Regions from separate parts of the Klebsiella sp. M041 genome, predicted to be linked through region 3. Evidence: predicted binding sites of a transcription regulator. Region 3 holds the regulator's gene; each other region holds the start of a gene.

Region 1 (7,213 bases), on a different contig from region 3:
GGTGATCGCGCCTTTAGATTCCGGCTCGTCCATCTCACCGTCGCCCAGGAACGCGTAAACGGTTTGTTTGGAGGTGTCTTTCAGACCACGGTGTTCCAGATATTTCAGGAATTTAGCCTGATAAATCGCCCCGATTGGGCCCAGGCCCATAGAAACGGTCGGGAACTGCCAGAATTCCGGCATCAGTTTCGGGTGCGGATAAGAGGACAGACCTTTACCGTGAACTTCCTGACGGAAGTTGTTCATCTGCTCTTCAGTCAGACGACCTTCCAGGAAAGCACGCGCATAAACGCCCGGAGAGATGTGACCCTGGAAGTACACCAGGTCGCCGCCATCCTGCTCATTGCGTGCGCGGAAGAAGTGGTTGAAGCACACTTCGTAGAAGGTGGCGGAAGACTGGAAAGAAGCCATGTGGCCGCCCAGTTCGAGATCTTTTTTCGATGCGCGCAGAACGGTCATGATGGCGTTCCAGCGGATCGCAGAACGGATACGACGTTCCAGATCCAGATTACCCGGATATTCCGGTTCATCTTCAACGGCAATAGTGTTTACGTAACCGCCGGTCGATGCGCCAGCAGCCACTTTCACCCCGCCTTTGCGGGCTTCAGAAAGGAGTTGGTCAATAAGATACTGAGCGCGCTCAACACCTTCTTCACGGATGACCGATTCGATCGCCTGTAGCCAGTCGCGAGTTTCGATCGGATCCACGTCATTTGGTAAACGTTCTGACATGGGGGGTATTCCTTATCTATCTAATCGTTGATTAATCTGGAACCTGTCCCATTGAACTCTTCGTTCTTCACCTTTGAACAACCAAAAATTCAATAAGACAGGTTCTGCGTTTAGTTGCCGCGCTCTAAAAATGGCGCTTAAGAACCGGAGTTCTCGTCCTTTCGTTGCTGTAAACGACGCAGCGAGCGTTCTCTACGACTCTGCTCACGGCTACGGTCCAGCAAAATTTCCTCAATGAACGCCAGGTGACGGTGCGACGCCTCACGCGCCTGCTCCGGCTCCCCGGCCATTATCGCCTCGAAAATGCGAGTGCGATGGTTGCTGACCAACGGGAGCATTTCCCGGCGGGCATACAGCAATTCAAAGTTCTGACGCACGTTTTGCGCCAGCATCGGCTCCATACACCTTAGCAGATGGAGCAAAACCACATTGTGTGCCGCCTCGGTGACGGCGATTTGGTACTGGACGACGGCGCCGGACTCGGCGTCCAGATCGCCCGACTGCTGAGCCCGCTCAATAGCCTGATGCAGCTCGCGGATACGGTCGCGATCTTCATCATTGCTGCGCAGCGCCGCGTAATAAGCCGCAATGCCTTCCAGCGCGTGACGGGTCTCAAGCAGATCGAATTGGGATTCAGGGTGATCGGACAGCAGCTCGACCAGCGGATCGCTGAAGCTCTGCCACAGGCGGCTCTGTACAAACGTTCCACCTCCCTGACGACGAAGCAACAGGCCCTTGGCTTCGAGGCGTTGAATCGCCTCACGCAGCGAGGGGCGGGAAACGTCGAACTGTTTAGCCAGTTCGCGTTCAGGCGGGAGTTTTTCACCGGGGCGCAAGGTCCCCTCAAGGATCAGAAACTCCAGCTGCTGCTCTATCACATCGGATAATTTTGGTTGGCGGATTTTGCTGTAGGCCATATTCCCTGTCTCTGCCATTAGCCCGGAGTCAATTGGTCTTACCAATTTAAAGTTCGTAGCGCTAAAGTAACAAAGTATTCACCTTCTGTCCATACAGGTTTTGATTGAAATCAGTAAACCACGGACATTTTAACAACCTTACAGAAATAACATTTCAGAAATGTAACCTTGCACAAATGTTACGTTTACTCATAAAGAGGTAGCATTAACTTAATGGAAACGAAAAATTACGCTATCTGAACCGATTCAACGACCAGATAAGTGAATATAAAGTCAGTAAATACGAATAAATAACCAAATGAGAACAATGCGTCGGAATAATACTGAATGTGTCTATTGATGTCTTTTTAAACACATGGTCATCATCCCTTCATAAAGCAGGTGCATTCAAGCGCGCTTACCACTATTCTCCCTGAGACGAAAGGCCTTTTTCTGAATTACTGCACCGCCTTCCGTAAACAAAACAATACAGAAACGGAAGTCGAAAAATACACAAACACAACAATATGTGCGCGCCATCACTCAGGTAAAAAGTGGGCCACTTCGCCCAAATTTTCGCTGGCTATGCTTTCTGGCAGGGACAGCAGTGAAGCAGCAACCTGACGGATGACGTACACAAAAAATAACCACACACGAGGTTTCATATGGAAGGTCAACAGCACGGCGATCGGCTGAAGCGCGGCCTCAAAAACCGCCATATCCAGCTCATCGCGCTGGGCGGGGCTATCGGCACCGGCCTGTTTCTGGGGAGCGCGTCCGTCATTCAGTCCGCCGGCCCGGGTATCATTCTTGGTTACGCGATTGCCGGTTTTATCGCCTTTCTGATCATGCGTCAGCTGGGCGAAATGGTGGTGGAAGAGCCGGTAGCCGGTTCGTTTAGCCACTTTGCTTATAAATACTGGGGCGGCTTTGCCGGCTTCGCCTCCGGCTGGAACTACTGGGTGCTGTATGTCCTGGTGGCCATGGCGGAACTGACCGCCGTCGGCAAATATATCCAGTTCTGGTGGCCGGAAATCCCGACCTGGGCCTCAGCGGCGGTTTTCTTCATCGCCATCAACGCCATTAACCTGACCAACGTGAAAGTGTTCGGTGAAATGGAGTTCTGGTTTGCCATTATCAAAGTGGTCGCCGTCGTGGCGATGATTTTGTTCGGCGGCTGGCTGCTGTTCAGCGGCAACGGCGGCCCGCAGGCGACGGTACGTAACCTGTGGGATCAAGGCGGGTTCCTGCCACACGGCTTTACCGGGCTGGTGATGATGATGGCGATCATTATGTTCTCCTTCGGCGGTCTCGAGCTGGTGGGTATCACCGCGGCGGAAGCGGATAACCCGGAGCAAAGCATTCCGAAAGCCACCAACCAGGTTATCTACCGTATCCTGATCTTCTATGTTGGCTCGCTGGCGGTCCTGCTCTCGCTGCTGCCGTGGACGCGCGTGACCGCGGACACCAGTCCGTTCGTCCTGATTTTCCATGAGCTTGGCGATACGCTGGTGGCAAACGCCCTCAACGTGGTGGTGCTGACGGCCGCCCTGTCGGTGTATAACAGCTGCGTCTACTGCAACAGCCGTATGCTGTTCGGCCTTGCCCAGCAGGGGAACGCGCCGAAAGCGCTGCTCAGCGTCGACAAACGCGGCGTGCCGGTCAATACCATTCTCGTCTCCGCCGTGGTCACCGCCCTGTGCGTGCTGATCAACTACCTGGCGCCGGAATCCGCATTTGGCCTGCTGATGGCGCTGGTGGTCTCCGCCCTGGTGATCAACTGGGCGATGATCAGCCTCGCGCATATCAAATTCCGTCGCGCCAAACAGCAGCAGGGCGTCACCACCCGCTTCCCCGCCCTCTTCTACCCGCTGGGTAACTGGGTGTGCCTGCTGTTTATGGCCGCGGTGCTGATCATTATGCTGATGACCCCGGGGATGGCGATTTCCGTTTGGCTGATCCCGGTATGGATCGCAGTGCTGGGCGTGGGTTATCTGTTTAAACAGAAAGCCGCCGCCACCATAAAAGCACAATAATACATCTCATCAATAATTCTCTTTGCTCTGCGCCCCCTCCCTTAATAACGGGCGCAGAGCATTGTTATCTGCTTCACACTTTCCCTTCCATAGCTTATTTATCCATATCGTCAACGCGTTCCTGCAACGTAATTCTCTCGATAGCAGCCAATAATTCTCTCCATACTGCAACGGAGAGACCGCACATGGCAGACAATAGACTTTCAATAAAAGAAAAGATTGGTTATGGGATGGGGGATGCCGGATGCAATATCATCTTTGGTGCCATCATGCTGTTTGTTAACTATTTTTATACCGATATCTTCGGCCTGGCGCCAGCGCTGGTGGGCGTACTGCTGCTGTCGGTGCGCGTCATCGATGCGGTGACCGACCCGATCATGGGCGCCCTCGCCGACCGCACCCGCAGTAAATATGGTCGCTTTCGTCCATGGCTGCTGTGGATTGCCTTCCCCTACGCCCTGTTCAGCGTGCTGATGTTCACCACTCCTGAGTGGACCTATAACAGCAAAGTCATCTATGCGTTTGTTACCTACTTTCTGCTGTCGATTACCTATACCGCGATTAATATACCCTACTGCTCGCTGGGAACGGTGATGACCGCCGACCCGAAAGAACGTGTTGCCTGCCAGTCCTATCGTTTCGTGATGGTGGGTATCGCCACGCTGCTGCTGTCATTGACGCTGCTGCCCATGGCCGACTGGTTCGGCGGCGCCGATAAAGCGAAAGGCTATCAGATGGCGATGACCGTGCTGGCCTTTATCGGCATGTGTATGTTCCTGTTCTGCTTCGCCACCGTGCGCGAACGCATCCACCCGGCGGTGCAGACCAATGATGAACTGAAAAAAGATCTCAAAGACGTGTGGAAAAATGACCAGTGGGTACGCATCCTGCTGCTCACGCTATGCAACGTCTGTCCGGGCTTTATCCGCATGGCCGCCACCATGTACTACGTTACCTGGGTGATGGGGCAAAGCACCCATTTTGCCACGCTGTTTATCAGCCTCGGCGTGGTCGGGATGATGATTGGCAGTATGTTGGCAAAAGTCCTCACCGACCGCTGGTGCAAACTGCAGGTCTTCTTCTGGACCAACATCGTGCTGGCGATCTTCTCCTGCGCCTTCTATTTCTTTAATCCGCACGCCACCACGCTGATTATGGTGCTCTACTTCCTGCTCAATATCCTGCATCAGATCCCCTCCCCGCTGCACTGGTCGCTGATGTCCGATGTTGACGACTACGGCGAGTGGAAAACCGGCAAGCGCATCACCGGTATTAGCTTCTCCGGCAATCTGTTTTTCCTTAAAGTCGGCCTGGCGGTCGCCGGGGCGATGGTCGGATTCCTGCTGTCATGGTACGGCTACGACGCCGGCGCCAAAGCGCAAAGCGCCTCGGCCCTCAACGGCATCGTGCTGCTGTTCTCGGTCATCCCCGGCGTCGGCTACCTGATCACCGCCGGCGTGGTGCGCCTGCTTAAAGTTGACCGCACCCTGATGCGCCAGATTCAGAGCGATTTAGAGAAGCGCCGCAGCAACTACAGCGAGCTGAATGAATACCAGGAACTGAAAACCAGTGAACACGTAAGGAAAGCCTGATGAACAACTGGCCAAACCCCTTTATTGAGCAGCGCGCAGATCCCTTTATTCTGCGCCACCTGAATCATTACTACTTTATTGCCTCAGTGCCGGAATACGACCGGCTGGAGATCCGGCGCGCGGCAACCCTTGAGGGGTTGCGCGATGCTGAGCCGGTAGTGGTGTGGCGCGCACCGCAAAGCGGGCCGATGAGCCAGCTGATTTGGGCGCCGGAGCTACATGAGATAGACGGTAAGTGGTATATCTATTTTGCCGCCACCCATACCCACGATCTGGATGCGCTGGGCATGTTCCAGCATCGCATGTTCGTTATCGAGTGCGCCGACAGCGATCCGCTGACCGGCCGCTGGCAGGAAAAAGGCCAGGTGGTGACGCCTTTCGATACCTTCGCCCTCGATGCCACCACCTTTATCCATCAGGGCAAACGCTGGTACCTGTGGGCGCAAAAATCTCCGCATATCGAGGGCAACTCAAACCTGTATCTCGCTGAAATGGCCAACCCGTGGACGCTAAAAGGCGAGCCGGTCATGCTGAGCAAGCCGGAGTTCGACTGGGAGTGCCGGGGATTTAAGGTCAATGAAGGACCCGCGGTGCTGGTGCATGGCGATAAGCTTTTCATCAGCTATTCCGCCAGCGCCACCGATGAAAACTACTGCATGGGATTGCTCTGGATCGACCGGGAGGCCGATCCGCTGCAGCCGGAAAACTGGCATAAAGCCCCGCAGCCAGTGTTCCGGACCAGCTATGAAAACCGCCAGTATGGCCCGGGCCATAACAGTTTTACCCAAACGCCGGCGGGGGAAGATGTGCTGGTATATCACGCGCGGAATTACACCGAGATTGAAGGCGACCCGCTGTATGATCCCAATCGTCATACGCGGCTAAAACTCGTCGCCTGGAGAGAGGACGGCATGCCCGACTTCGGCATCCCGCCGGCGGATACGCTGTAGCGGTTCGGTATGCTGCCCGCGGGCGCGGATTTTCCTGGCCGGGTCAGGCGAAGCCGCCCCCCGGCAACATGACATGCACGGCGTCAGATATAGCGCCCGGCGGCGCTATTGCTTGCCGGCCTGCGTGGTGTGAGCCCCAGGCCGGATAAGCGCAGCGCCATCCGGCAATCAAAGCCCCGCAGGTGGGGTATCCTGACAGATAAAGTACGGGCGCAGGCCGTTACACCAGGGTGCCGTAAATCGTCAGCAGCGCCATGATCACCACCACCACCAGCGAGGTTTTCTTGGCCATCGACACCGCGGCCTTTGGGGTCGCCACTTTATCCACGTGCGGTTCACGGGCCAGGGAATACTGCGCCAGGCGGGTCAATACCTGATACTGCGACGAATGGCGGTCGCCTAACGATGCAAACCACGCCGGAAGCGCTTTCTCTCCATGCCCCACCAGGGCATAGACAACCCCCACCAGACGCACCGGCAGCCAGTCGACAATATGCAGGATACCATCGATTCCAGACTGCAAACGGTGATGCGGCGTCTGGTAGCGCGCCAGCCACGTCTGCCAGGCACGCAGAACGCTATAAGCGATAAGCGTCAGCGGCCCCCACGCCCCACCCACCACAAACCAAAAGAGTGGCGCCAGGTAGTAACGATAGTTAATCCATAACAGCGCATTTTGCAGTTCGCTAAGGTACTCGCGCTCATCACAGCCCGGCGGGACGCCATGGATCAACGTCAGCTCGCTGGCCATCGCATCGCAGGCGCGGCTGTCATTGCGCGACGCCGCTTTCAGATAGGCATGATAGTGCAGCCGAACCTTGCCGGCGCCGATGCACAGCAGACCCAGCAAGATCCAGAACACCAGCAGCGGTACGTTGAACAGCTGCCCCTGCAGCAAGCGCTGAACGAGGTAGACCACCGCGACGGCGACCAGGGTCATCAGCAGCGTTCCCGGCAACGAGAAATGTTTTATCCGGCGGAACACCACCTCCAGCCGATGATCAAGC
Region 2 (7,213 bases), on a different contig from region 3:
GACGAAGAAAATCTGATCGTTCGCGCCGCGCGTCTGCTGATGCGCGCCGCCGGCGAAAGCGGCCGCCTGCCGGCGGGCAGCGGCGCCGATATCAGTATCGATAAGCGCCTGCCGATGGGCGGCGGCCTGGGGGGCGGCTCGTCCAATGCCGCCACCGTGCTGGTGGCGCTCAACCATCTCTGGGGCTGCGGACTCTCGGAAGATGAGCTGGCGACCCTGGGCCTGCAGCTGGGGGCCGATGTGCCGGTCTTCGTGCGCGGCCATGCCGCCTTTGCCGAGGGGGTGGGTGAAATTCTGACGCCGGTGGAGCCTGAGGAAAAATGGTACCTGGTGGCCCATCCGGGCGTCAGTATTCCGACGCCGATCATTTTTCGCGACCCGGAGCTACCACGAAATACCCCGCGCCGGTCAATTAATACGTTATTAAATTGTGAATTCAGCAACGATTGCGAGCTTATCGCAAGAAAACGTTTTCGCGAGGTTGATGCCGCGCTTTCCTGGCTGTTAGAATATGCGCCGTCACGCCTGACCGGCACAGGGGCCTGTGTGTTTGCTGAATTTAACACCGAATCCGCTGCCCGTCAGGTGCTGGACACTGCCCCGGCATGGCTAAATGGCTTTGTGGCGCGCGGAGTAAACCTCTCGCCGCTCAAGCAGGCCCTGCTCTGAATCCTGCGCCGTGAGGGCGCATCGTTCATGAGTCAGCCGGGGAAATTGAGTTACGGTGACAACGTCACCCTGTTCCAGACGTTGCATCGTGCTCTTTAAATACACCGACTGGATCGAATGGCGCCAGCCCGCACATTATTGGCCCATTCATCCACCACTGGACGCATGCCTGAGGTTCTTCTCGTGCCTGATATGAAGCTTTTTGCTGGTAACGCCACCCCGGAACTAGCACAACGTATTGCCAACCGCCTGTACACTTCTCTTGGCGACGCCGCTGTAGGTCGTTTTAGCGACGGCGAAGTCAGCGTACAAATCAATGAAAACGTACGCGGTGGTGATATTTTCATCATCCAGTCCACTTGTGCTCCCACCAATGACAACCTGATGGAACTGGTTGTTATGGTTGATGCTCTGCGTCGTGCTTCGGCAGGTCGTATCACCGCCGTTATCCCTTACTTCGGTTATGCTCGTCAGGACCGTCGTGTTCGTTCTGCTCGTGTGCCAATCACCGCGAAAGTGGTGGCAGATTTCCTGTCCAGCGTCGGCGTTGACCGCGTACTGACCGTTGACCTGCACGCAGAACAGATCCAGGGCTTCTTCGATGTGCCAGTTGATAACGTGTTCGGCAGCCCAATCCTGCTGGAAGATATGCTGCAGCTGAACCTGGACAACCCGATCGTGGTTTCTCCGGACATCGGCGGCGTGGTTCGTGCTCGCGCTATCGCTAAATTGCTGAACGATACCGATATGGCTATCATCGACAAGCGCCGTCCGCGCGCCAACGTCTCCCAGGTGATGCATATCATCGGCGACGTCGCGGGTCGTGACTGCGTGATGGTCGACGATATGATCGACACCGGCGGCACCCTGTGTAAAGCGGCAGAAGCGCTGAAAGAGCGCGGCGCGAAACGCGTATTCGCTTACGCGACGCACCCGATCTTCTCCGGCAACGCTATCCAGAACATTAAAAACTCTGTGATCGATGAATTTGTCGTCTGCGATACCATTCCGCTGGCACCAGAAATTAAAGCGCTGGATAAAGTGCGTACTCTGACGCTCTCCGGTATGCTGGCTGAAGCTATTCGCCGTATCAGCAATGAAGAATCAATCTCTGCTATGTTCGAACATTAATCGAGCCGAGCACAAAAACCCGCTGCGGCGGGTTTTTTTGTCTCTGAATTTTTAATTCTTCCACAAAATCATTCGGCATGCGTCAAGGCGGCAAGTGAATGAATCCCCGGGAGCGTACAGGCAGTACGTGACCAGGGTAAATGAACGCAGCCAATACAGAGGCATCCCGAAGGATGATGTGGCAATGACCGATGCCTCCTTCACCTGCCATTCAGTTGACAGATGATGCGCTCATGGATGAAACATTATTGTGAACAGATTATTTTCCTCACATGTGATGCCTTTCCGCGCCCTCATCGACGCTTGCTGGAAAGAAAAGTACACCACTGCCCGCTTTACCCGCGACCTGATCGCCGGGATCACCGTCGGGATTATTGCGATTCCGCTGGCGATGGCGCTGGCGATTGGCAGCGGTGTGCCGCCGCAGTACGGCCTCTATACCTCAGCGGTGGCAGGGATTGTGATCGCCTTAACCGGCGGGTCGCGCTTTAGCGTTTCCGGACCGACCGCCGCCTTTGTGGTGATCCTCTATCCGGTTTCCCAGCAGTTCGGCCTGGCGGGGCTGCTGGTGGCGACGCTGATGTCGGGGATCTTTTTAATGCTTTTCGGCCTGGCGCGCTTTGGCCGCCTGATCGAATATATCCCGCTGTCGGTCACCCTCGGCTTCACCTCCGGGATCGGTATCACCATCGGCACCATGCAGATTAAAGATTTCCTCGGCCTGCAGATGCCCCATGTGCCGGAGCATTATCTGCAGAAAGTGGCGGCGCTGGCGATGGCCCTGCCGACCATTAACGTCGGGGACGCCGCCATCGGCGTCGTCACCCTCGGCACCCTGATCCTTTGGCCGCGGCTGGGTATCCGTCTGCCGGGCCACCTCCCGGCGCTGCTGGCCGGCTGTGGGGTGATGCTGGTCGTCAACTTGCTCGGCGGCGATGTGGCGACGATCGGCTCGCAGTTCCACTATCAGCTGGCGGACGGCACTCAGGGCAACGGCATTCCGCAGCTGCTGCCGCAGCTGGTGCTGCCCTGGGATATGCCGGGTTCCAACTTTACCCTGAGCTGGGCTTCGCTGCAGGCGCTGCTGCCCGCGGCTTTCTCCATGGCGATGCTTGGCGCTATTGAATCTCTGCTGTGCGCGGTGGTGCTCGACGGCATGACCGGTACCAAACATAAAGCCAACAGCGAGCTGATTGGCCAGGGGCTGGGCAACATCGTTGCGCCGTTCTTTGGCGGGATCACCGCCACCGCGGCGATTGCCCGCTCGGCGGCGAACGTCCGCGCCGGCGCCACATCGCCGATCGCCGCCGTGATCCACGCCCTGCTGGTGATCATGGCGCTGCTGATCCTCGCCCCGCTGCTCTCCTGGCTGCCGCTGTCGGCGATGGCCGCCCTGCTGCTGATGGTGGCATGGAACATGAGCGAGGCGCATAAAGTCATCAATCTGCTGCGCCACGCGCCGAAGGACGACATTGTGGTGATGCTGATGTGCATGTCGCTGACGGTGCTGTTTGATATGGTGATCGCCATCAGCGTCGGGATCGTGCTGGCTTCGCTGTTATTTATGCGCCGTATTGCGCGCATGACCCATCTGGCGCCGGTCAACGTCGAAGTGCCAGACGACGTGCTGGTGCTGCGGGTGATCGGTCCGCTGTTCTTTGCCGCCGCCGAAGGTCTATTCAACGACCTGGAGACCCGGATCGCCGGCAAGCGCATCGTGGTGCTGAAGTGGGACGCGGTGCCGGTTCTCGACGCCGGCGGTCTGGATGCCTTCCAGCGCTTTGTGAACAAGCTGCCGGAAGGCTGTGAGTTGCGCGTATCTAACCTCGAATTTCAGCCGCTACGCACGTTAGCGCGCGCCGGCGTCAAGCCGCTGCCCGGACGCCTGAGCTTCTACCCCGATCGTCAGGCCGCGCTGGCTGACCTGTGATCACCCGGCGGCAGGCCCCTGCGCCTGCCGCATCAAGGCTCCGGTCGCCTGCTGCAGCCAGCGCAGCACCGCCGGCGTCATCCAGGTGCCCTTCATCAAATGCGGCTCCTGCTCCATTGCCTGACGAAACTTCTGCAGCGTCTGCGGCCGGGTGCCGGCGTAGGACTGAAACAGCTCAAGCCACGCCCGGGCCAGCGCCTGACCCGACGCCGAATCCGGCGCTACGCCCTCACGGCACGCCTGATGCAGCTTCGCCACCAGCGCTGGCCACTCCTGTAGCCGGTCGAAGTAGTGCCGGCGGGTGAACGCCATCTCCTCGTCGTCGAGATACCGCGCCCAGATGGCCAGTTTGCTTTCGGCAAAGGCTTCGGTGATAAAGGCAATGATGGCCGGGGTGACGCCGGTCTGTTCAACCATTTGCGGCTCGGCGGCATGCATCTCGTTCAGGCGGGTCAGAAACTCCGGGCGCCCGGCCGTATCCTGCTCCAGGCGCTCCATCCAGCGCGTCGCCAGACTCATCGCCTGCGGACTGTCCGTCGGGCAGCCGCTCGCCATCAGCGTCTGCACCTCCTCTGTTAGCTCGCGCCACGCCTGCGCGCGCTGTTCATCCTGTGCCGCAAACGGCAGCACGGCTAACTCCTGTTGACTAAACCAACGATCGTACATTTTCATTAACTCCAGCGTCTGTAGCCAGGACTCCAGATCGGGTTCATTGCCGCTCGCCAGCGCCTCGCGCAGCGCCAACAGCCGGTCGCGCAGCCTGCCGACATCGCGCAGTTGGTCATTAAGCGTCTCTATCTGCTGCGTCAGCAGTTCGGGCAGCGACAGCGTTCGCCGATCAAGATAGTCCTTAATGGTGGCGAGCGTCAGCCCGGTCTGCGCCAGCGCCTTGATCATATGCAGGCGCTGAACCGCGGACAGGTTATAGAGCCGATAGCCCGCCTCGCTTCTGGCCGAGGGCGTTAACAGCCCCGTCTGTTCATAATGATGCAGCGTACGCACCGTCAGCCCGGCGCGCTTCGCCAGCTCTCCCACCTGAATTAACATGACTGCTCCTCTCTGTGGCCAGGTCCGCTACTCTGCTGCCTGACGTAACGTCAGGGTCAAGCGAAAAACGCGCTTGATATTCACTTTTGGCGGCAACCATAGCATCACGAAGGTCAGGTCGGAATGGGGGTCGTCATATGGCGGGAAAAAGAAGAAGAGATAACGAGAGGTACAGTAAAACGCATCGGCCCTCAGGGACCGATGCGGGGGATCATGCTACGGTTAGCTGTGGCGATGCTGATTACGACGGCAGCGTTTATCGTAGTGGCGCACCCACCAGTAGCGGTCGCTGACCTGCTCGTGGCCGCCAATACGGGCACCGGCCAGCCAGAGCACCGCACCAACGAAGATGCTTAAGATTGCGCCATGCGCAAAGAATTGTGGCAGGTTAAGCTGCGGAAGCTGGTTCAGAATGGAGTAACCCACCCCCACAACCATCACCACCAACCCTAACCCCATGAGTACGTTACCGAGTAACGAAGCGTTTTTGCGTTTCATGTGTCACCTCCGGACTTTGGGTTGCCAGGGAATGTCCCCAAATCTTATAGGTGTAGTATAGACAAGGTCTCTTCTGTGGAGTGCGCCCACGATCACATTAGTGAACAGCAAATAAACAAAAATTTACAAATAAGCCTATGAACAATATCAAATTCTAATGGTTTAGAGAGTAAATCATCAATGCTGGTATTGTCTCGAGGCCAGAACTTTGTCAAGCGCGCCCGCAGACAGTACACTACGCGGCAGAGAATGCCCCATGCAGGAAAGAAAACGTGACCATTAAACTGATTGTCGGCCTGGCCAACCCCGGTGCGGAATATGCCGCCACCCGGCACAACGCTGGCGCCTGGTATGTGGATTTACTGGCGGATCGCCATCGCGCGCCGCTGCGCGAAGAGAGCAAATTCTTCGGCTATACCTCGCGCATCAACCTGGCGGGCGAGGATGTTCGCCTGCTGGTGCCCACCACCTTTATGAACCTTAGCGGTAAAGCCGTGGCCGCGATGGCGACCTTTTATCGCATCAACCCGGACGAAATTCTGGTTGCCCATGATGAGCTGGATTTGCCGCCGGGCGTGGCGAAATTTAAACTTGGAGGCGGTCATGGCGGCCACAACGGTCTGAAAGACATCATCAGCAAGCTCGGCAATAACCCGAACTTTCACCGCTTACGCGTCGGGATCGGCCATCCGGGCGACAAAAACAAGGTTGTCGGCTTTGTCCTCGGCAAACCACCGGCCAGCGAGCAGAAACTGATTGATGATGCCGTCGACGAAGCGGCGCGCTGTACGGAAATCTGGTTAAAGGATGGTCTCACTAAAGCGACCAACCGTTTACACGCCTTTAAGGCGCAATAAGCCGTTGTCGTGCGGCATTTTTGCCGCGCACCGTGTATAATAGGCAAAGCTATTCAATTTTCTGCAATCTGTTCCTGATAACAGATTGATTATCCAAAGATTAAGGTGATTTAAATCATGGGATTCAAATGCGGTATCGTCGGTTTGCCCAACGTCGGCAAATCCACCCTGTTCAATGCGCTCACCAAAGCGGGTATTGAAGCGGCCAACTTCCCCTTCTGTACCATTGAGCCGAACACCGGTGTCGTACCGATGCCCGATCCGCGTCTGGACAAGCTGGCTGAAATCGTCAAACCGCAGCGTATCCTGCCGACCACCATGGAGTTCGTTGATATCGCGGGCCTGGTGAAAGGCGCGTCCAAAGGCGAAGGTCTCGGCAACCAGTTCCTGACCAACATCCGCGAAACCGAAGCTATCGGCCATGTGGTTCGCTGCTTTGAAAACGACAATATCATTCACGTGGCAGGTAAAGTGAACCCGGCGGAAGATATCGACGTTATCAACACCGAGCTGGCGCTGTCTGACCTTGATACCTGCGAGCGCGCGATTCACCGCGTCTCCAAAAAAGCCAAAGGCGGCGATAAAGACGCGAAAGTTGAGCTGGCCGCGCTGGAGAAATGCCTGCCGCAGCTGGAAAACGCCGGTATGCTGCGCGCGCTGGATCTGACCAAAGAAGAGAAAGAGGCCATCCGCTATCTGAGCTTCCTGACCCTCAAGCCAACCATGTACATCGCGAACGTCAACGAAGACGGTTTCGAGAACAACCCGTACCTCGATCAGGTTCGCGCTATCGCCGAGCAGGAAGGGTCTGTAGTGGTGCCGGTGTGCGCCGCGGTTGAAGCGGACATCGCCGAACTGGACGATGAAGAGCGTGATGAGTTTATGGCTGAGCTGGGTCTCGAAGAACCGGGCCTGAACCGCGTGATCCGCGCTGGCTACGCCCTGCTGAACCTGCAGACCTACTTCACCGCTGGGGTGAAAGAAGTTCGCGCATGGACCATCCCGGTTGGGGCGACCGCGCCGCAGGCAGCCGGTAAGATCCACACCGACTTCGAAAAAGGCTTTATCCGCGCGCAGACCA
Region 3 (7,213 bases):
GCAAACATATCAGCTACTTTGGCCCGGAGGCGAACGACTTCGGCCTGCTGGAGCAGACCTTTGTCGACTATGGCCGCCATGGCAAAGGCCAGTCGCGTAAATACCTGCACACCTATGACGAAGCCGTGCCGTGGAATCAGGTGCCGGGAACCTTCACCCCATGGCAGCCGCTGCCGGAGCCGACGGACGTGCTGTTCTATGAGGGGCTGCACGGCGGGGTTGTCACGCCGCAGCATGATGTCGCCAGCCATGTCGACCTGCTGGTCGGGGTCGTGCCTATCGTTAACCTGGAGTGGATCCAGAAACTCATTCGCGACACCAGCGAACGCGGCCACTCCCGGGAGGCGGTGATGGACTCCGTCGTCCGATCGATGGAAGATTACATTAACTTCATCACCCCGCAGTTTTCCCGCACCCACATCAACTTCCAGCGCGTGCCGACGGTGGACACCTCCAACCCGTTTGCCGCGAAAGCGATCCCCTCTCTGGACGAGAGCTTTGTGGTGATCCATTTCCGCAATCTGCAGAACATCGACTTCCCCTGGCTGCTGGCGATGCTACAGGGCTCGTTTATTTCGCACATGAACACCCTGGTGGTGCCGGGCGGTAAAATGGGGCTGGCGATGGAGCTTATTATGGCGCCGCTGGTCGAGCGTCTGATGGAAGGCCGAAAGATCGGCTAACAGAAAAAACCCCGGCCAGGCCGGGGTTGAGATCATTCACATCAGCAGGCGAAGACTACGCCTCGATCACTTCATAGGAGTGGGTGATCTTCACCGCTTTTTCCAGCATCAGCGCCACCGAGCAGTATTTCTCTGCCGACAGATCCACCGCGCGGGAGACTGCGGCATCTTTCAGCGCCTTACCGGTGACGATAAAGTGCAGATTAATATGCGTGAACAGGCGCGGCGCCTCTTCCCGACGCTCAGAGGTCAGCTTCACTTCGCAGTTGGTCACGTCGTGACGACCTTTTTGCAAAATGGAGACCACATCGATCGCACTGCAACCGCCCGCCGCCATCAGCACCATCTCCATCGGGCTGGGCGCCTTATCTCCGGAGTTGCCATCCATCAGAATCTGGTGTCCTGACGCGGACTCCCCGATAAAGGTTAACCCTTCAACCCATTTCACACGCGCTTGCATAAAATTTAACTCCAGTATCGCAATATTCCTGTCAGATTACGCGCACATAACAATTCTCGCAACGGAAGGCGACCTGCGTCATGCTGAAGCGAGACACCAGGAGACATGCGGCGAAAGCTATGCTAAAACAGTCTGGATGCTACAGTAATACATTGATGTACTGCATGTATGCAGAGGAGTTCACATTACAGGCTGTCGAAAAATCATCAGCCAGCTTCCCAGGTATAGGGAAACAATACGATTGCATGCCCGGACGCCGTGTAGTGTCGGCGCCCGGAGATAGCTTATAACAGAGGATAACCGCGCATGGTGCTTGGCAAACCGCAAACAGACCCTACCCTTGAATGGTTCTTGTCTCATTGCCACATTCATAAGTACCCATCAAAGAGCACGCTGATCCACCAGGGTGAGAAAGCAGAAACGCTGTACTACATCGTTAAAGGCTCCGTGGCTGTACTCATCAAGGATGAAGAAGGTAAAGAGATGATCCTCTCCTACCTCAACCAGGGCGATTTCATCGGTGAATTAGGCCTGTTTGAAGAGGGTCAGGAGCGTAGCGCCTGGGTACGGGCGAAAACCGCATGTGAAGTGGCCGAGATCTCTTATAAGAAATTCCGTCAGCTGATCCAGGTGAACCCGGACATTCTGATGCGTCTCTCTTCGCAAATGGCTCGCCGTCTGCAGGTGACGTCTGAGAAAGTGGGCAACCTCGCCTTCCTCGACGTGACGGGCCGTATCGCCCAGACGCTGCTGAACCTGGCGAAGCAACCCGATGCCATGACCCACCCGGACGGTATGCAAATTAAAATTACCCGTCAGGAAATTGGTCAGATCGTCGGCTGCTCTCGTGAAACCGTTGGCCGTATTTTGAAAATGCTGGAAGATCAGAACCTGATTTCCGCCCACGGTAAAACTATCGTCGTCTACGGCACCCGTTAAGTTGCTAAGCGGCGTATTGCTCCTGCAGTACGCCGTTTTTGTTTTTCCCTCATGTGGCGCAGGCTGATTTACCACCCGGAAGTCAACTATGCACTGCGGCAAACGCTGGTGCTGTGTCTGCCTGTGGCCATCGGTCTTCTGCTCGGCCATCTCCAGCAGGGGCTCCTGTTTTCCTTAGTTCCCGCCTGCTGCAACATCGCCGGTCTCGACACTCCGCATAAGCGCTTTTTTAAGCGTCTGATTATCGGCGGCTGTCTGTTTGCCGGATGCAGCCTGGTGGTGCAGCTGCTGCTCGCCCAGACCATACCTTTGCCGCTTATTCTCAGCGGCCTGGCGCTATTGCTCGGCGTCACCGCGGAAATCAGTTCGCTGCACGCGCGCCTGCTGCCCGCGTCGCTGATCGCCGCCATCTTTACCCTGAGCCTGGCGGGCAATATGCCCGTCTGGGAGCCGCTGTTGATCTACGCCTTCGGCACGCTATGGTACGGCGTGTTTAACTGGTTCTGGTTCTGGCTGTGGCGCGAACAGCCGCTGCGGGAGTCGCTCAGTCTGCTCTACCGGGAACTGGCCAATTATTGCGAAGCCAAATATAGCCTGTTGACCCAGCATACCGATCCCTCGACCGCCCTGCCGCCGCTGCTCATCCGCCAGCAGAAGGTGGTCGATTTAATCACCCAGTGCTATCAGCAGATGCATATGCTGGCCGCCAACCAACGTAACGACCACAAACGTCTTCTGCGGGCGTTCCAGATGGGGCTGGATCTACAGGAGCATATTTCGGTCAGCCTGCATCAGCCGGAAGAGGTGCAAAAGCTGGTTGAGCGCAGCCATGCCGAAGCGGTGATCCGCTGGAATGCGCAGACCGTCGCCGCCCGCCTGCGGGTGCTGGCGGATGACATGCTCTATCATCGTTTTCCGCAGCGTTTCCAGATGGATAAACAGATCGGCGCCCTGGAAAAGATCGCCCACCAGCATCCGGACAACCCGGTCGGCCACTTCTGCGCCTGGCACTTCAGCCGCATCGCCCGGGTGCTGCATACCCAGCGCCCGCTGTATGCCCGGGATCTGATGGCTGACAAAGAGCGTCGTTTACCGTTGTTTCCCGCGCTAAAGAACTATCTGTCGCTGAAGTCGCCCGCGCTGCGCAACGCCGCCCGCATCAGCGTGATGCTGAGCATCGCCAGCCTGATGGGCAACGCCCTGCATTTGCCGAAGCCCTACTGGATCCTGATGACCGTCCTCTTCGTGACACAGAACGGCTATGGCGCCACGCGGGTTCGTATTGTCCACCGGGCGGCGGGGACGCTCGCCGGCCTGATCATCGCCGGGCTGACCTTGCACTTTCACGTTCCGGAGAGCTATACCCTGAGCGGGATGCTGCTGATCACCCTGCTCAGCTATCTGATCATCCGCAAACACTATGGCTGGGCGATGGTGGGGTTTACGGTGACGGCGGTATATACCCTGCAGCTGCTGACGCTCAACGGCGAACAGTTTATTATCGCCCGGCTGATCGATACGCTGATCGGCTGCCTGATCGCCTTCGGCGGGATGGTCTGGCTGTGGCCGCAGTGGCAGAGCGGCCTGCTGAAAAAAAACGCCCACGATGCGCTGGAGGCCGACCAGCAGGCGATTCGCCTGATCCTCAGCCCCGACCCCAAAGCGCCCGCGCTGGCCTACCAACGCATGCGCGTCAATCAGGCGCACAACGCGCTCTACAACTCCCTGAATCAGGCGATGCAGGAGCCCGGGTTTAATACCCACTACCTGGAAGATATGAAGCTATGGGTGACGCACAGCCAGTTTATCGTCGAACACATCAACGCCATGACCACTCTGGCCCGGGAGCATACGATGCTCACCCCGGATCTTGCCCAGCGCTATCTCGAATCCTGTGAGATTGCCCTGCAGCGCTGTCAGCAGCGGCTGGACAGCGATGGCCCCGGCAGCGCAGGGGATGTCAATATTATGGAGTCACCGGAAAGCGAGGTGCCGATCGGTCCGTTAAGCACCCTGGAGCAGCATCTGCAACGCATTCTGGGCCATCTGAACACCATGCACACCATTTCGTCAGTGGCATGGCGTCAGCGGCCGCATCACGGCATCTGGCTGCGGAAGATCAGCCGTTAATCACCTTTGCCACGGCCTGGGCAAAGCGTGCCATCCCCTCGGCAATATTCTGCTCTTCGATGATCAGCGAGGGAACAAAACGCATCACGTCCGGCCCGGCGTTAAGCACCATGACGCCGGCGTCCGCGGCGGCATAGAGGAAATCACGCGCGCGGCCCTTGTGCTGCGGCTTGAGTTCGGCGCCAATCAGCAGGCCCATCCCGCGAATATCACTGAACAGATCAAACTCGGCATCCAGCTGCTGCAGGTGTTTGACGAACAGTTCGCGTTTGGCGTTCACGCCATCCAGCACCACCGGGGTATTGATCAGATCGAAAGCGGCGTTGGCGACCGCGCAGGCCAGCGGGTTGCCGCCGTAGGTTGAGCCATGGGAACCCGCATGGAAGGCGCTGGCGATCTCGTGGGTAGTCAACATGGCGCTGACCGGGAAACCGCCGCCCAGCGCTTTGGCGCTGGTGAGAATATCCGGGGTTACGCCATAGTGCATATAGGCAAACAGCGATCCGGTACGCCCCATTCCGCACTGCACTTCATCAAAGACTAACAGCGCCTGGTGCTGATCGCACAGTTCGCGCAGCCCCTGCAGGAACGCCGGCGTCGCTGCCGTCACGCCGCCTTCGCCCTGAATCGGCTCCACCACCACTGCGCAGGTGTGGTCATCCATCACCGCTTTTACCGCCTGCAGGTCGTTGAAGGGAACATGGACAATATCCGCCGGTTTCGGGCCGAAACCATCGGAGTACTTCGGCTGCCCGCCGACGGAGACGGTAAACAGGGAGCGACCATGAAAGGCATTATGGAAAGCGATGATTTTGGTTTTGTACGGGCTATGGCGGGTCACCGCATAGTGACGCGCCAGCTTAAAGGCCGTTTCATTGGCTTCGGTACCGGAGTTCATAAACACCACTCGCTCGGCGAAGGTGGCATCGACAAGTTTACGTCCCAGGCGCAGCGCTGGCTCATTGGTAAAGACGTTGCTGGTATGCCACAGCGTTTCGCCCTGCTCGTGGAGCGCCGCCACCAGCGCCGGGTGGCAATGGCCGAGCGCCGTCACCGCGATACCGCCGGCGAAATCAACATACTCTTTGCCCTGCTGATCCCAGACGCGGCTGCCTTTTCCCTTTACCGGGATGAATTCTGCCGGTGCATAAATTGGCAAAATAACTTCATCGAATGTGGCGCGGGTGATTGCCGGTTGTTCAGTTGCCATGTCTTGCCCATCCCTCTTCGTTATGCAGATGCGATTATGATAATCTAATCACAAAATATGCATAAAAAATCAGTCAATGGCAACCGAAATCACCGCTTAATAAAGTTCGCCAGCAATTGATGGCCCTGTTCGCTGAGGATGCTTTCCGGATGGAACTGCACGCCCTCGAGATCCCAGTCGCGATGACGGATCCCCATAATCTCACCGCTGGCGCTGCGGGCGGTGACGATAAACTCAGGCGGCAACGTCGGCGGGTCAATCACCAGCGAATGATAGCGGGTCACCGTCAAAGGATTATTCAGCCCCTGAAACACCCCTTCGCCGTTATGCTCGATAAGCGAGGTTTTTCCATGCATCACCTGCGCCGCCCGCACAATGGTCGCGCCAAACGCCTGGGCTATCGCCTGATGCCCGAGGCAGACGCCCAGCAGCGGCGTTTTCCCTGCATAGTGACGGATTACCGCGAGGGAAATCCCCGCTTCATCCGGCGTACAGGGACCAGGCGAAATCACTATCTTCTCCGGCGCCAGCGACGCTATCTCCTCCAGCGTCAACGCATCGTTGCGCCTGACCAGCACTTCCGCCCCCAGTTCGCAAAAGTACTGATACAGATTCCAGGTGAAAGAGTCATAGTTATCGATAAGCAGGATCATAGCGGCTCCGGAACAATCAAACCGGGCTATTCTACTCAGATTCCCGCGCTTCGCTTACCACTTTGCGAAAGATCGCCGCCAGCGGGTCCGGATCGCCCATCGCGCCCTGCTGACAGGCGGTGCTCCAGGCGGCAGGATCAACGTCACGCCAGTCAAGAAGGTAGCCGGCATGTATCGCCAGCTGTTCAAAGAAAATGCGCTGGGTCAGGCCATTGCCGAGACGAAAAGGGTGCAGCACATTAATTTCACCATAGAACCAGCTCAGGCGTTCGATAAAGGTATCCCGCGGCAGACCGCAGAGATAATCCTCCTGCTCCAGAGCCTGCATCAGGGCATTCCCCTCCTCTTCGATGCGGGCAAAGTGGCAGAACGGCGTATCGCCCAGGTAGAGGTTCACTTCACGCAGCCTACCCGCCCAGTCAAACAGATCCTGATACAGCTGATGATGAATAGCGCACAGATAGGGTAAGCCGCGCACCCGCGGGCCCAGCGGCAGGGTGGCCGCCCGCAGGGACGTCATCTCCAGGGCAGCCTGCTGCAGCGTTTTAGCCTGGCGGATGCCGAGTCGGTTGCGCAGGACGTTCAGCGCCGGATAGAGGTAAGGATCGCGTTCATCGCCAAATTTATCGCTCATACTCCCTCCGCAGCGTCGCGAGGCGAGCCTGCGCCTCCTCGGCAGTCAGCGTAACCAGCGGCACCGATACGCCTTCGAGGCGACGGCTGGCCTGAAAATTGCTATTACGTGTCTGTTCCCAGAGCCGGGATTTTTGCTTATCGGTGAGTGGACGCATCGTCGCCCCCCTTATCGTCCCCTGTGTGCCACAAGTATAAGCAGCAATTACAGGTTATGCCGGGAGGCAACCGGGCGCGGCGATAAACCACCGCGCCGCGGGAGGATTAGGGCAGCACTTTCGCAGAGAGGATAACAACCGGTTTAGTCGGCACATTTTGGTATGGGCCGACGTTATGAGTCTGGACCTGGGAGATCTTATCCGCAACGTCCATGCCTTTGACTACCTTGCCAAACACCGCATAGCCAAAGTCGCGCTGGCCATGGTCGAGGAAGGCGTTATCCGCCACGTTGATGAAGAACTGGCTGGTGGCGCTATCCTGATCGGCGGTACGCGCCATCGCGATA
Region 4 (7,213 bases), on a different contig from region 3:
TAAAGAAGTGTATATCGCCGACTACGAGCACCTGGGCGTTTACGCCTGCCGTATCATCGTCCCGGGGATGTCGGATATTTACCCGGCGGAAGATCTGTGGCTGGCGAACAACAGCATGGGCGCTCATCTGCGCGACACCATTCTGTCCCTGCCGGGCAGCGAGTGGGAAAAAGAAGATTACCTGGCGCTGATCGAGCAGATGGACGATGAAGGCCTGGATGATTTCACCCGCGTTCGCGAACTGCTGGGCCTCGCCACCGGCAAAGACAACGGCTGGTATACCCTGCGCGTCGGCGAGCTGAAAGCCATGCTGGCCCTGGCCGGCGGCGATCTGGAGCAGGCGCTGATCTGGACCGAGTGGACCATGGAGTTCAACGCTTCGGTCTTCAGCGCGGAACGCGCTAACTACTATCGCTGCCTGCAGACCCTGCTGCTGCTGAGCCAGGAAGAGGAGCCTCAGCCGCTGCAATACCTGAACGCCTTTATCCGTATGTACGGCGCCGAAGCGGTCGAAGCCGCCAGCGCGGCGCTGAGCGGGGAAGCGCCGTTCTATGGCCTTCAGGCTGTCGACAGCGATCTGCAGGCCTTCCCGGCCCATCAGTCGCTGCTGAAGGCTTATGAAAAACTGCAGCGAGCGAAGGCGGCGTTCTGGGCAAAATAAGCCCTAAGCGCGCCATCGAGGTGGCTAACAACGGAGCCCAATGCGGCTCCGTTGATTTCACCTGACGAGGCGGCCACTATAGTTTGTAGTTGCAAAGTTAATTAATAGTAAATAATGCGCTTATAACATTTACCATTCGTTAATTTTAAATAAAATACTCCATATTAATTAACTCAAAAAATGGCGTGAAAACGAAAAAATTCAACATAACTTATAAATTTTAAAATTTATTTTCTTCATAATATTCAAACAGTTAAACACTAAAAACACAAAAACCACACACTAAAAAGGCATATAGTTCCGGTGAGATATGATCTATATCAATTTACCTTCTATAATGCTTTGTTAGTATCTCACCGCCAACTTATATAAAGAGAGAGTTAGTGTGAAAGCTGACAACCCTTTTGATCTTTTGCTCCCTGCCGCGATGGCGAAAGTCGCCGAAGAAGCAGGTGTCTATAAAGCAACGAAGCATCCGATGAAGACCTTTTATCTGGCGATCACCGCTGGCGTTTTCATCTCCATCGCTTTCGTATTCTATATCACCGCGACCACCGGCACTGCCGCGATGCCTTATGGGATTGCCAAGCTTATCGGTGGGGTCTGTTTTTCCCTGGGTCTGATTCTGTGCATTATCTGCGGCGCTGACCTCTTTACCTCTACGGTATTGATCGTGGTGGCGAAAGCCAGCGGTCGAATTACCTGGGGGCAACTGGCAAAAAACTGGCTCAACGTCTATTTTGGTAACCTGGTGGGCGCACTGCTGTTTGTGCTGCTGATGTGGTTATCAGGCGAATATATGACTGCCAACGGCGGTTGGGGGCTCAATGTCCTGCAGACCGCTGACCACAAAATGCACCATACTTTTGTGGAGGCCGTGAGCCTGGGTATCCTCGCTAACCTGATGGTTTGTCTCGCCGTATGGATGAGCTATTCCGGTCGTAGCCTGATGGATAAAGCGATGATCATGGTTCTGCCGGTAGCGATGTTCGTTGCCAGCGGCTTTGAGCACAGCATCGCCAACATGTTTATGATCCCGATGGGTATCGTAATCCGCAACTTTGCAAGCCCGGAATTCTGGACCGCAATCGGTTCGACTCCGGAAAGTTTCTCTCACTTGACCGTTATGAACTTCATCACTGATAACCTGATTCCGGTAACTATCGGGAACATTATCGGCGGGGGTCTGCTGGTCGGGTTGACATACTGGGTCATTTACCTGCGTGGCAACGACCATCACTAAGGGTTGTTTCAGGCAGTAAATAAAAAATCCACTTAAGAAGGTAGGTGTTACATGTCCGAGCTTAATGAAAAGTTAGCCACAGCCTGGGAAGGTTTTGCGAAAGGTGACTGGCAGAATGAAGTCAACGTCCGTGACTTTATTCAGAAAAACTACACCCCATATGAAGGCGACGAATCCTTCCTGGCTGGCGCGACTGAAGCGACCACCAAGCTGTGGGACAGCGTAATGGAAGGTGTAAAACAGGAAAACCGCACTCACGCGCCTGTTGATTTTGACACTGCCCTGGCTTCCACCATCACCTCTCACGACGCAGGCTATATCGAGAAAGGTCTGGAAAAAATCGTTGGTCTGCAGACCGAAGCGCCGCTGAAACGTGCGATCATCCCGTTCGGTGGTATTAAAATGGTTGAAGGTTCCTGCAAAGCGTACAATCGCGAGCTGGACCCGATGCTGAAAAAAATCTTCACTGAGTACCGTAAAACTCACAACCAGGGCGTTTTCGACGTCTATACTCCGGACATCCTGCGCTGCCGTAAATCCGGCGTGCTGACCGGTCTGCCGGATGCTTACGGCCGTGGTCGTATCATCGGTGACTACCGTCGCGTTGCGCTGTACGGTATCGACTTCCTGATGAAAGACAAATTCGCCCAGTTCAACTCTCTGCAAGCGAAACTGGAAAGCGGCGAAGATCTGGAAGCGACCATCCGTCTGCGTGAAGAAATCGCTGAACAGCACCGCGCGCTGGGCCAGATCAAAGAGATGGCGGCTAAATATGGCTACGACATCTCCGGTCCGGCGACCACCGCTCAGGAAGCTATCCAGTGGACCTACTTCGGTTACCTGGCTGCCGTTAAATCTCAGAACGGCGCGGCAATGTCCTTCGGTCGTACCTCCAGCTTCCTGGATATCTACATCGAACGTGACCTGCAGGCGGGTAAAATCACCGAGCAAGACGCGCAGGAAATGGTTGACCACCTGGTCATGAAACTGCGTATGGTTCGCTTCCTGCGTACCCCGGAATACGATGAACTGTTCTCCGGTGACCCGATTTGGGCAACAGAATCCATCGGCGGTATGGGCATTGACGGCCGTACTCTGGTGACCAAAAACAGCTTCCGCTTCCTGAACACCCTGTACACCATGGGGCCGTCTCCGGAGCCGAACATCACTATCCTGTGGTCTGAAAAACTGCCGCTGAGCTTCAAGAAATTCGCTGCTAAAGTGTCCATCGATACCTCTTCTCTGCAGTATGAGAACGATGACCTGATGCGTCCGGACTTCAACAACGACGACTACGCTATCGCATGCTGCGTAAGCCCGATGGTTGTTGGTAAGCAAATGCAGTTCTTCGGTGCTCGCGCCAACCTCGCAAAAACCATGCTGTACGCTATCAACGGCGGCGTGGATGAAAAACTGAAAATGCAGGTGGGTCCGAAATCTGAACCGATCAAAGGCGACGTTCTGAACTTCGACGAAGTGATGGAACGCATGGATCACTTCATGGACTGGCTGGCTAAACAGTACGTCACTGCGCTGAACATCATCCACTACATGCACGACAAGTACAGCTACGAAGCCTCTCTGATGGCGCTGCACGACCGTGACGTTATCCGCACCATGGCGTGTGGTATCGCGGGTCTGTCCGTTGCTGCTGACTCCCTGTCTGCAATCAAATATGCGAAAGTTAAACCGATTCGTGACGAAGACGGTCTGGCTGTCGACTTCGAAATCGAAGGCGAATACCCGCAGTTTGGTAACAACGATGCTCGCGTCGATGACATGGCCGTTGACCTGGTTGAACGTTTCATGAAGAAAATTCAGAAACTGCACACCTACCGCAACGCGATCCCGACTCAGTCTGTTCTGACCATTACCTCTAACGTGGTATATGGTAAGAAAACCGGTAACACCCCAGACGGTCGTCGCGCTGGCGCGCCGTTCGGACCAGGTGCTAACCCGATGCACGGCCGTGACCAGAAAGGTGCTGTTGCCTCTCTGACCTCCGTAGCGAAACTGCCGTTTGCTTACGCGAAAGATGGTATCTCTTACACCTTCTCTATCGTACCGAACGCGCTGGGTAAAGATGACGAAGTTCGTAAGACCAACCTGGCGGGTCTGATGGATGGTTACTTCCACCACGAAGCGTCCATCGAAGGTGGTCAGCACCTGAACGTGAACGTGATGAACCGCGAAATGCTGCTCGACGCGATGGAAAACCCGGAAAAATATCCGCAGTTGACCATCCGCGTATCTGGCTACGCTGTACGTTTTAACTCCCTGACTAAAGAACAGCAGCAGGACGTTATTACCCGTACCTTCACTCAGACCATGTAATTCCCTGTCTGACTGAAAAAGCGTACAATAAAGGCCCCACATCAGTGGGGCCTTTTTAACAAGCAATCCCCGCCCTAGCCTGCTTTGCCAGTTATCTATACTTTGGGTATCTGTCAAAACAGACTCGACACAGCCGCTGAGCTGTGCACCAACACGGCCCCGGATGGGCCACATCTGGAGAAAACACCGCAATGTCAGTTATTGGTCGCATTCACTCCTTTGAATCCTGTGGCACCGTTGATGGCCCGGGCATCCGCTTTATTACCTTTTTCCAGGGCTGCCTGATGCGCTGCCTGTATTGCCATAACCGTGATACCTGGGATACCCACGGCGGCAAAGAAATCACCGTTGAAGAGTTAATGAAAGAGGTGGTGACCTATCGTCACTTTATGAATGCTTCCGGCGGCGGCGTCACCGCATCGGGCGGCGAAGCGATCCTGCAGGCGGAGTTTGTTCGCGACTGGTTCCGCGCCTGTAAGAAGGAAGGTATTCATACCTGTCTCGATACCAATGGCTTTGTTCGTCGCTACGATCCCGTTATCGACGAACTGCTGGAGGTAACAGACCTGGTGATGCTGGATCTCAAGCAGATGAACGATGAGATTCACCAGAACCTGGTCGGCGTCTCTAACCATCGTACGCTGGAATTCGCCCAGTATCTGGCGAAGAAGAATATCAATGTCTGGATCCGCTACGTGGTGGTTCCGGGCTGGTCAGACGATGATGATTCCGCGCACCGCCTGGGCGAATTTACCCGCGATATGGGCAATGTCGAAAAAATCGAGCTGCTGCCCTACCATGAGCTGGGCAAACACAAATGGGTAGCGATGGGCGAAGAGTACAAGCTGGACGGCGTCCATCCGCCGAAGAAAGAGACCATGGAGCGAGTCAAAGGCATCCTTGAGCAATATGGGCACAAAGTGATGTACTAATCCCACCGGGCCGGTGATGCGCTTATGCCGGCCTGCAACGGCGTGGGAAGCTGTTACCGTCCAGCCGTTGCATTCTTATGCAAGACGGCTCTACTGCAGTAAGCACAAGCTATTAAAACGGATGACGCGCAGCATGCGCTGCGCGCTACAGGGTCAGGCGTGCGCCACCGGCGTTGGATGATGTCCGGCTTTGCGCAGCAGGGTCAGCAGATAGATAAACGACACGCTGGCGATCATAATAAACAGCAGGTTATCCGAGAAGTTCTGCATCAGCATCGCCGTCAGCGTCGGGCCCAGCAGGCTGCCGATGGTATAGCTCATCAACAGCGCCTGGTTCATTGCCACCAGCTGATGGTGCTCCACTTTTTCACAGGCCCAGGCCATCGCCACCGGATAGAGGGTAAAGCCCGAAGCGCCCAACACAAACAGCGCCGGCGCCATCGCCGCCTGGCTGAGCATCGCCATACATCCCAGAATCACCACAAACACCTGCACCCGCAGCACCAGCAGGCGACCGTAGCGGTCTGCCAGCCGCCCTACCGGCCACTGGCCGAGGATCCCGGCGCTAACCATCACCGCCATCCAGAAGCCAATGCCGGCGTCGCTGACGCCCTGATGGTTCAGCCACAGCGGCATCAGACCATACAGCGAGCCGAGGACAATCCCTGAGATAATGCAGCCATTGACCCCGTGGCGCGCCTGGCGCAGCTTCAGCATCGGCCAGATACGTACCGTTTCATGTGGCTCTTCGGCCTGCCCCATGATGCGGGTAAACAGCAGCGGCAGGATCGCCGCCAGCGCCAGACCCGTCACCCACGGCAGGACGCTCATTAAATCGGTGGGGAGTTTACTGACCATCAGCTGGCCCAGTACGGTACCGACGTAATAGACCATCATGTACGCCGCCAGCAGACGACCGCGGCTGCGTGAAGTGCCGCTGCAGACCAGCGCGCTTTCCACCACCACCCAAATCATCGCGCAGCCTACGCCGGCGATAAAACGCCAGCTCAGCCACGTCCAGAAACCCACGGTGATCCCCAGCCCTACGCAGCCGACGGCGAATATTAACGACGCGAGATAATAGCTGCGGTTAAACCCCAGGCGCTTGATCACCCAGCCGGCAAGCAACGTACCGGCCAGGTTGCCGGTAAAATAGGATGACCCCACCATGCCGACCTGCCAGGTTGGCATATTTTCATGGGCGAGCCAGAGCGGGACGAGCGTATTCAGCACCGCTATCGCCAGGGTCAGTAAAAGCAGGCCACAGAGCAGCATTTGCACTGGCCGGGTGTAGATGGTCATGGGTAAAAACCGTGAGGAATGTTCAGATCGCGAGCGCATCATGCCACCGCTAAAAACATTGTCAATCCACCTGAAATCAGGCCTGACGCGGTTTTGCCGGGCACGATAGAAGTTTTTTATCCACAGAAGGGATAAAGATGAGGCAACAGATAATACGCTGTTGTTTTTCTTAATTTATTAATAAATGTCGACGTTGATTTCAGTTGAAAAATTTCATCTATCGACAGCACGTTTTCATCATGCCGGCACGCCTGCGCCGGCATGATGACGCTGATTAACTGGCGATAGCCATCCCGACGGTCATATGCAGACCATAGAATACGCCGCGGCCAATCATCTCTCCCGCCAGCACCAGAACAAACGCCAGGCCGAGCAGCGAGACCGTCGGCTTGCGGCCGCGGATCTGCGGCACGCACCAGCAGGCCAGGGCCAGCGCCAGCAGCACCACGCGCCAGGCCATAAGCAGCCCATAATCCGGCACCAGGGCGGAGGCCTGCTGAATTGAGCTGCGGATAGTGGCGAGTTCACTCCCCTGCATCAGGACCACCACGATACTCACCAGCAGCGCCAGTAAAGTGACCACCGGCAGCAGGCGCAGCGCCCAACCGTCAACGCCTGCGACGCGCAGCAGCAGGTAGCCCAGCAGCGGACCGCCGATAAACAACGTCAGGAAGAAGCTCAGCGGCGTCCAGAGGGTATACCAGGTCGGCACCGTGTCGATGGTGTTATAGACCCGCACCA

The links. Region 3 encodes CRP, which controls carbon source genes, mostly activating them, when cyclic AMP is high. Its sites were predicted from a motif close to ATGTGANNNNNNTCACAT; they were not measured.
Region 1: a site for CRP is predicted at 3,726-3,743, ahead of AC6CWS_RS05075 (glycoside-pentoside-hexuronide (GPH):cation symporter). Genes of this name have one in related genera too.
Region 2: a site for CRP is predicted at 5,356-5,373, ahead of pth (aminoacyl-tRNA hydrolase). Genes of this name have one in related genera too.
Region 4: a site for CRP is predicted at 970-987, ahead of focA (formate transporter FocA). Genes of this name have one in related genera too.

The regions. Positions count from the first base shown of each region.
Region 1 is NZ_JCAXWU010000003.1:254,804-262,016, reverse strand. Features, by position in the region: gene aceE (pyruvate dehydrogenase (acetyl-transferring), homodimeric type) at 1-732, opposite strand, end outside; gene pdhR (pyruvate dehydrogenase complex transcriptional repressor PdhR) at 870-1,649, opposite strand; gene aroP (aromatic amino acid transporter AroP) at 2,294-3,664, shown strand; gene AC6CWS_RS05075 (glycoside-pentoside-hexuronide (GPH):cation symporter) at 3,850-5,256, shown strand; gene AC6CWS_RS05070 (glycoside hydrolase family 43 protein) at 5,256-6,206, shown strand; gene ampE (beta-lactamase regulator AmpE) at 6,427-7,213, opposite strand, start outside.
Region 2 is NZ_JCAXWU010000015.1:146,073-153,285, forward strand. Features, by position in the region: gene ispE (4-(cytidine 5'-diphospho)-2-C-methyl-D-erythritol kinase) at 1-669, shown strand, start outside; gene prs (ribose-phosphate diphosphokinase) at 853-1,800, shown strand; gene dauA (C4-dicarboxylic acid transporter DauA) at 2,051-3,730, shown strand; gene AC6CWS_RS19850 (MerR family transcriptional regulator) at 3,731-4,777, opposite strand; gene ychH (stress-induced protein YchH) at 5,000-5,275, opposite strand; gene pth (aminoacyl-tRNA hydrolase) at 5,548-6,132, shown strand; gene ychF (redox-regulated ATPase YchF) at 6,250-7,213, shown strand, end outside.
Region 3 is NZ_JCAXWU010000016.1:13,813-21,025, forward strand. Features, by position in the region: gene AC6CWS_RS20000 (phosphoribulokinase) at 1-683, shown strand, start outside; gene AC6CWS_RS20005 (OsmC family protein) at 739-1,143, opposite strand; gene crp (cAMP-activated global transcriptional regulator CRP) at 1,450-2,082, shown strand; gene AC6CWS_RS20015 (YccS/YhfK family putative transporter) at 2,134-4,212, shown strand; gene argD (bifunctional acetylornithine/succinyldiaminopimelate transaminase) at 4,202-5,422, opposite strand; gene pabA (aminodeoxychorismate synthase component 2) at 5,512-6,075, opposite strand; gene AC6CWS_RS20030 (putative adenosine monophosphate-protein transferase Fic) at 6,107-6,709, opposite strand; gene ficA (FicA/YhfG family antitoxin) at 6,699-6,866, opposite strand; gene ppiA (peptidylprolyl isomerase A) at 6,973-7,213, opposite strand, start outside.
Region 4 is NZ_JCAXWU010000004.1:258,609-265,821, forward strand. Features, by position in the region: gene ycaO (30S ribosomal protein S12 methylthiotransferase accessory factor YcaO) at 1-661, shown strand, start outside; gene focA (formate transporter FocA) at 1,047-1,904, shown strand; gene pflB (formate C-acetyltransferase) at 1,956-4,238, shown strand; gene pflA (pyruvate formate lyase 1-activating protein) at 4,430-5,170, shown strand; gene AC6CWS_RS06840 (MFS transporter) at 5,324-6,472, opposite strand; gene AC6CWS_RS06845 (dimethyl sulfoxide reductase anchor subunit family protein) at 6,747-7,213, opposite strand, start outside.